DNA from 3 places in the Streptomyces sp. NPDC048172 genome. Region 3 is predicted to be linked to each of the others. Evidence: riboswitches for the same ligand, from Rfam matches in the RefSeq annotation. Region 3 holds a riboswitch; each other region holds the start of a gene.
What was found. Region 3 has a riboswitch for cobalamin ahead of ACGF3A_RS04635 (ribonucleoside-diphosphate reductase subunit alpha). Riboswitches for the same ligand answer to the same signal wherever they lie in the genome.
Positions count from the first base shown of each region.

Region 1: linked by a shared signal. The riboswitch ahead of ACGF3A_RS33950 (ABC transporter substrate-binding protein) and the one ahead of ACGF3A_RS04635 (ribonucleoside-diphosphate reductase subunit alpha) in region 3 are both predicted to bind cobalamin.
Region 2: linked by a shared signal. The riboswitch ahead of ACGF3A_RS39700 (ABC transporter substrate-binding protein) and the one ahead of ACGF3A_RS04635 (ribonucleoside-diphosphate reductase subunit alpha) in region 3 are both predicted to bind cobalamin.

Region 1 is NZ_JBIDAT010000009.1:13,515-15,770, forward strand. It holds gene ACGF3A_RS33950 (ABC transporter substrate-binding protein) at 1-1,026, opposite strand, end outside; cobalamin riboswitch at 1,100-1,310, opposite strand; gene ACGF3A_RS33955 (SulP family inorganic anion transporter) at 1,351-2,256, opposite strand, start outside.
Region 2 is NZ_JBIDAT010000013.1:19,721-21,976, reverse strand. It holds gene ACGF3A_RS39700 (ABC transporter substrate-binding protein) at 1-777, opposite strand, end outside; cobalamin riboswitch at 830-956, opposite strand; gene ACGF3A_RS39695 (SGNH/GDSL hydrolase family protein) at 1,175-1,939, shown strand; gene cynR (transcriptional regulator CynR) at 1,936-2,256, opposite strand, start outside.
Region 3 is NZ_JBIDAT010000001.1:1,021,333-1,023,588, reverse strand. It holds gene ACGF3A_RS04640 (GNAT family N-acetyltransferase) at 281-784, shown strand; cobalamin riboswitch at 881-1,016, shown strand; gene ACGF3A_RS04635 (ribonucleoside-diphosphate reductase subunit alpha) at 1,145-2,256, shown strand, end outside.

The DNA of each region.
Region 1 (2,256 bases), on a different contig from region 3:
GTCCCGCAGCCCCTCGGCGACCTGCTCGACGCCCTCGACGGTCCGGATCGAGGGGTTCATCGCCTGACCGCTGAGCAGGATGAAGCGCTTCTTCTTCACGGCGGTCAGATGGCGCGTGGCGGGGTTCTTCTCCAGGTACGCGATCTTGGCCTTGGCGCTCTCCGCCGTCTCCGACTTCCGCGTCAGGTCGCCGAGGACGAGGACGTCCGGGTCCCGGTCGGCCACGGTCTCCCAGTTGATCTGCGGCCACTCGTCCTCGGTGTCGGAGAAGGCGTTCTTCGCGCCGACGGCGCGGGTGATCGCGCCGGGGGCGCCGCAGCAGCCCGCGAGGTAGGGCGACTGGGCGTTGGCGAACCAGTACATGAGGGTGGTGTCGCGGACTTCGAGGCCGTCGGTGGCCTTCCGTACGCGCTCCTTCAGCCGGGCGACGAGCCGGTCGCCCCGCTTCTCCACGTGGAAGGCCCGGGCGAGGTCCCGTATCTCGCCGTAGACGGTGCCGAGGCCGAGCGGCTCGCTGCGGGACCCGTCGCCGCCGCTCTCGTTGACCTTGCCCGCGGCGCAGTCCGACGGGGAGACGTACGTGGGCACGCCGAGCTTCTCGAACTGCTCCCGGGTGGCCACGCCGCCCTTGCCGAGCGTGGAGACGAAGGAGGCGGTGACGAAGTCGGGCTCGGAGTCCAGGACCTTCTCGAAGGAGGGGTTGTTCTCGGCGAGCCGCGGCACGGAGCCGTTGGCCTTCCCCAGCCCCTTCATCACCGGGTCGGTCCAGGTGGCCGTACCGGCCAGCCGGTCTTCGAGGCCGAGGGAGAGCAGGATCTCCGTGGTGCCCTGGTTGAGGGAGACGGCGCGGCGCGGCGGCGTCTTCAGCTCGACCTCGTGGCCGCAGTTGCCGAGCGTACGCGGATAGCCGGGGGCCGCCGCCTTCTCCTGTCCGGCCCCGCCCCCGCCACCACCTCCGCACGCGGTGAGCAGGAGTGCCGGGGCGAGCAGAAGGGCCGCGCCGCTCCGGGCGCGGAAAAGGGGCATACGAGACACGGGTGTGACCTTGTGCTGTCGGGGCTCGGGAACGCGGAGCCTGGCCTGCGGGATCCCTCGACGCGCGGGGCGTCGAGGTGCCAGCAGGTCTTCGGACTCGGGTTCGTCCGGACGGAGCGCCTTCCCGGTGCCGTGCGCGCCGGTCCTTCGACCGGCCCGCACCGCCCCAGTGGCGACACGTGCCCCGCCCGTCCCCCTCACCGCTGCGCGTCAGTTCCGGATTCTCACCGGATTCCCTGGCCTCGGAGGGCGCGACTGGCCCCGGCAGCGTATCAACAGGGCGATCGCCCCAGCTCGCGGTGGGTTCCGGTGCCGTCAGTCGCCGCCCGCGAGTTCGCCGGTGAGCTTGGCGTGCAGGCGGGCGCTGGGCTGGTTGAGGCCGATGATCTCGACGGCCTTGCCGCGCTGGGCGTACTTCGTCTCGACGGCGTCGAGCGCGGCGACGGAGGAGGCGTCCCAGATGTGCGCCGCGGTCAGGTCGATGACGACCTTGCCGGGGTCGCCCGCGTAGTCGAACCGCCCGACCAGGTCGTTGGCGGAGGCGAAGAAGAGTTCGCCGGTGACGGAGTAGACGACGCTGCTCCCGTCGGGGTCGGTGACCGAGGTGACGTCGGCCAGGTGCGCGACGCGGCGGGCGAAGACGACCATGGCGGTGAGGGTGCCGACGACGACGCCGATGGCCAGGTTGTGGGTCGCGACCACGCAGGCGACGGTCACGACCATGACCGTGATCTCCCCGGCGGGCATCCGCCGCAGCGTCTTCGGCGCGACGGAGTGCCAGTCGAAGGTCGCGAAGGACACCATGACCATGACGGCGACGAGCGCGGCCATGGGGATGTCGGAGACCACGGGCCCGAAGACGACGCAGAGCACCATCAGGAAGGCCCCGGCCAGGAAGGTGGAGAGGCGGGTACGGGCGCCGGAGACCCGTACGTTGATCATCGTCTGGCCGATCATCGCGCACCCGCCCATGCCGCCGAAGAAGCCGGTGACGATGTTGGCGACGCCCTGGCCGACCGACTCGCGGGTCTTGGAGGAGCGGGTGTCGGTGATCTCGTCGACGAGCTTCGCCGTCATCAGCGACTCCATCAGCCCGACCAGGGCCATCGCGAGCGCGTACGGCGCGACGGTCGTCAGCGTGTCCACCGTGAACGGCACGTCGGGCAGGCCGGGTACGGGCAGCGAGGAGGGCAGTCCGCCCTTGTCGCCTACGGTCGGCAC
Region 2 (2,256 bases), on a different contig from region 3:
CAGCAGCGCGTTGAGCCGCGCCGACTCCTCGTTCGCGGGGACGATCTCCAGCTCGGCGATGTGCGGGGCGCCGTCCCAGTGGTCCGCCCAGCGCCGGTAGCGGGCGGTGCCGCCGGGCGTGAAGGAGACGTAGGTGAACGGGCCGGAGCCGACGGGCTTGCGGAAGTCCTTCGTCCCGTCGGGGACGATCTCGGTGCCGGGCCCGGCGAAGACGGTGGGGAACTCGAAGTTCGGCGCCTTCAGCACGAGGACGAGCGACCGCTTGCCCTCCGCCTTGCTGGCCCCGAAGTCGATCGCGGACAGCAGCTCCTGCGAGGGCGACCCGGTCTCGGGGTCGGCGGCCCGCCGGTAGCTGTAGAGGACGTCCTCGGCGGTGACCGGCTTCCCGTCGTGGAACTCCGCCTGGCGCAGGCGTATGCGCCAGCGGGTGCCGGAGCGGTCGCTCTCCCAGGACTCGGCGAGCCGCTTCCGTACGGACATGTCGTCCGCGTACGTACCGAGGGTGTCGAACAGCGCCTTGGCCCTGGCCTGGTCGACGAAGTTCGGGGCGACATGGGGATCGAGGGTCTCCTGCGAGCCGCCCGCCGTGAACGCGGCGCGGAACCGGTCCCCGCCTCCCCCTCCCTTCGTGTCGCCGCCGCAGCCCGTGAGCAGTCCCGAGGCGGCCAGTGCCAGCCCGCCTCCCGCCGCCAGCACCCCTCGTCGGCCGGGCTCCGGCCGCCGCCCCGTCTCTGCCTCTGCCTCCGCCTCCGCCTGCGTACGGGCACGCGTCGTCACAGTCGATCCTCTCCGGGGTGTCCTCGCCCCTGCTGTCGGACCGGCGACGGGTCAGTCTCCTGGCTCCCGGATCATCGCTCGCCTCCGCCTTCCCGTCCGCGCGCGGACAGTGGCATGCGGGAGGGCCGCTTCCCGGTCACAGTGGCGGGACCGCGCCGGATTCGCACCGGCTTCCTGGTCCCCGTCGCCTCGTGCGCTCATTGTGACGCATGGGGCGACGGCGAAGCCGCCGCGGGTGCGGCGTCCGTATCCTCTCCCTGGCGGGAGCGCGCGCACGCGCTCGGACCGGGCAACCGGGCGTCGATCAGGAGGGATTCCGACCGTGGCCGTGCCGCACGCCGATCACCAGGACCAGAACCAGGACCACGACGACCGCGGCGGTCAGCACCGCCGGTACCTGCGCTATGTCGCGCTGGGCGACAGTACGACCGAGGGCATCGGCGACGGGGACGAGGAGTCCGGGTACCGCGGCGTGGCCGACCGGCTGGCCGACCGGCTCGCGGCCACCTCCCCGGAGCTGCGGTACGCCAACCTGGCGGTACGGGGATGCGGCACCGACCACGTCCGCACCGTGCAGCTCCCTGCGGCGCTCGCGCTGCGCCCCGATCTGGCCACCGTCGTCGCGGGGGTCAACGACTTCCTGCGCCCCCGGTACGACGTGAACCGGGTCGCGGGGCACCTGGAGGCGACGTTCGCGGAACTCACCGCCGCCGGGACGCACGTGGTCACCCTCACCTTCCCCGACCTCGGGAAGATCGCGCCGCTCGCCCGCCCGATCGCCTCCCGGGCCCGCGCGCTCAACGCCCGTATCCGCGAGGCCGCCACGCGGCACGGCGTCACCGTCGTGGACACCGCCGTCCACCCCGTCACCGTCGACCCGCGCCTGTGGAGCGCGGACCGGCTGCACCTCTCGCCGCTCGGGCACGCCCGCTCCGCCGCGGCCTTCGCCCACGCGCTCCGGCTCCCCGACACCGACAGTTCCTGGACCCTCCCGCTCCCCGCGCTGCCCGCGCCGAAGCCGCGGGAAGCCCTCCGTACGGAACTCCGCTGGGTCGCCACCTTCCTCGGCCCCTGGATCCTGCGCCGCCTGCGCGGCCACTCCTCCGGCGACGGCCGCACCGCCAAACGGCCAGAGCTGACACCCGTCGCGGCCACCGCCTAGGGCGCTGCGTAGCCGCGGCTGCGGATGAGGTCGTGGGCGAGCTCGGTGAAGGCGCGGGTGGCGGCGCTGCGGTAGGCGCCCTCGCGGTGCAGGAGGGTGACGGTGCGGGACGGCAGGGGCGGGTCGAGGGCGAGCGGGGTGAGGTGGGGGTCGTCGTGGGTGAGGGCGTCGGGCAGGACGGTGGCCAGGGGCGTGCGCCGGACGATCTCGGTGAGGGCCTGGACGGAGTTGGCCTCGACCGCGACAGGGGGTGCGACCCGGTGCTCGGTGAAGTAGGCGTCGACGTGGGTACGGGTGGCGAAGTCGCCGCTCAGCAG
Region 3 (2,256 bases):
TCCCCGCGCCCCTTAGGGAGAAGGGGCAAGCCCAAAAGTCTTGGACCGGTCGCGCCCCGCGGCGGAGCCGCAAAACAAACACAGCCCCGCGCCCCTGAGGGAGAAGGGGCAAGCCCCGAGGTGTTGTGACCGGGCGCGCACCCGCGGCGGAGCCGCACATCAAACACAGCCCCGTGCCCCCGAAGGGGCAAGCCCCGAAGTCCTGCACCGGGCACCCCGGCACGCTCGGCCGGGAAAATTGCGGTGCTCTCTGTCAGAGGGGGCGGACATCATGGGCGGTATGGACTTTACGGTGAGGGCCGCGTACGCGGAGGAGTTCGGGGCAGTCGGGGAGCTGACCGGAGAGGTGTATCTCCGGGACGGGCTGCTGGACTTCGGGGAGTCGGACGGGTATCTGCGGACACTCCGGGACGCCGCGACCCGCGCGGCACAGGCAGAGCTCCTGGTAGCCGCCGACCAGAACGGCACACTCCTCGGCACAGTGACATACGTAGGCGACGGCGGCCCGTACGCGGAGCTGGCCGGCGAGAGCGAGGCCGAGTTCCGGATGCTCGCGGTCGACGGCGCCGCCCGCAGCCGAGGGGTCGGGGAGGCGCTCGTGAGAGCGTGCGTGGACCGTACGAGGGAGCGCGGCCGCACGGGCATAGTCATCTGCAGCCAGCCCCACATGCACGCCGCCCACCGCCTCTACACCCGGCTCGGATTCCACCGCGCGCCCGCCCGCGACTGGAACCCGATCGAGGGCGTCGACATCACGCTCCAGGCGTTCACGCTGGCTCTGTAGGGCCTTGTAGGGCCCTGCAAGGCCCTGCGGCGCGCCACCGCACTGTAAACCATCTCTTGACCCTCGACACAACATCTAGGGGCGCCTCCACCACGCACCCCAACATGTATGCTCGACCGAGCCGTTCGCCGCAGGGGAATCCGGTGTGACTCCGGAGCTGTCCCGCAGCGGTGTGCGCCGTGCTGCCTGTACGGCGCGAGCCCGAATGCCTGCCGGGCGGCATCGACGAACGTCCGGGTCTCGTGGAGTGGACCGGGGGCGGCGCCGTGGAATGCCATGCCCGTGAGGGCGCTGTTCGGCATGCCCGCGCGCCGGCGTCCCGTGCCCGCCCTCGGCCCCTGAGCGAGGGAGAGCAGAGCAGTGACCATCGCACCATCAGCTCCGTCAGTGCCGTCGGCGACGGCACCAGGACTCACGGCACCGGGACTCACGGCACCCGGAACGGAACCCGAAGCTCCGGACGACGCGCCCGCCGCCGCGCTCCTGCGCACCCTCACCGACCTCACCGCGGACCTCACCGCCGTCGCCCCCGGCAGGATCGCCGCCGCGGCCCTGCGGGGACGCCGTCGGGACTCGTCCGAGGCCGAGCTGCGGGAGCTCGCCACCGAGGCGGCGGCCGGGCTGATCGGTGAGGAGCCCGAGCACTCCCGGCTCGCGGCGCGCCTGCTCACCCTCGCGATCCGCGAGGAGGCGGCCTCCCAGGGCGCCACCTCGTTCTCCGCCTCCGTCGCCGTCGGCCACGCGCAGGGGCTGATCGCGGACGCCACGGCGGCCTTCGTCCGTACGCACGCCGCGCGGCTCGACGCGCTCGTCGAGGAGGCCCTCGCCGAGGGCGCCGACGACCGCTTCGGCTACTTCGGGCTGCGCACCGTGCACTCCCGCTACCTGCTCCGGCACCCGACGACGCGTCAGGTGATCGAGACGCCGCAGCACTTCCTGCTCCGCGTGGCCTGCGGTCTGGCCGACGGCGACTCCGAGCGCGCCGCGGACGAGATCGTGGACGAGGTCGCGGCGCTCTACGGGCTCACCAGTTCGCTCTCCTACCTGCCCTCCTCCCCCACCCTCTTCAACTCCGGCACCCGCCACCCCCAGATGTCGTCCTGCTATCTGCTCGACTCCCCCCGGGACGAGCTGGACTCGATCTACGAGCGGTACCACCAGGTCGCCCGCCTCTCGAAGCACGCGGGCGGCATCGGCCTCTCGTACGCGCGGATCCGCGCGCGGGGCTCGCTGATCCGGGGGACGAACGGGCACTCGAACGGCATCGTGCCGTTCCTCAAGACCCTGGACGCCTCGGTCGCCGCCGTGAACCAGGGTGGGCGCCGCAAGGGCGCCGCCGCCGTCTATCTGGAGACGTGGCACGCGGACATCGAGGAGTTCCTGGAGCTGCGCGACAACACCGGCGAGGACGCCCGCCGCACCCACAACCTCAATCTGGCGCACTGGATCCCCGACGAGTTCATGCGCCGCGT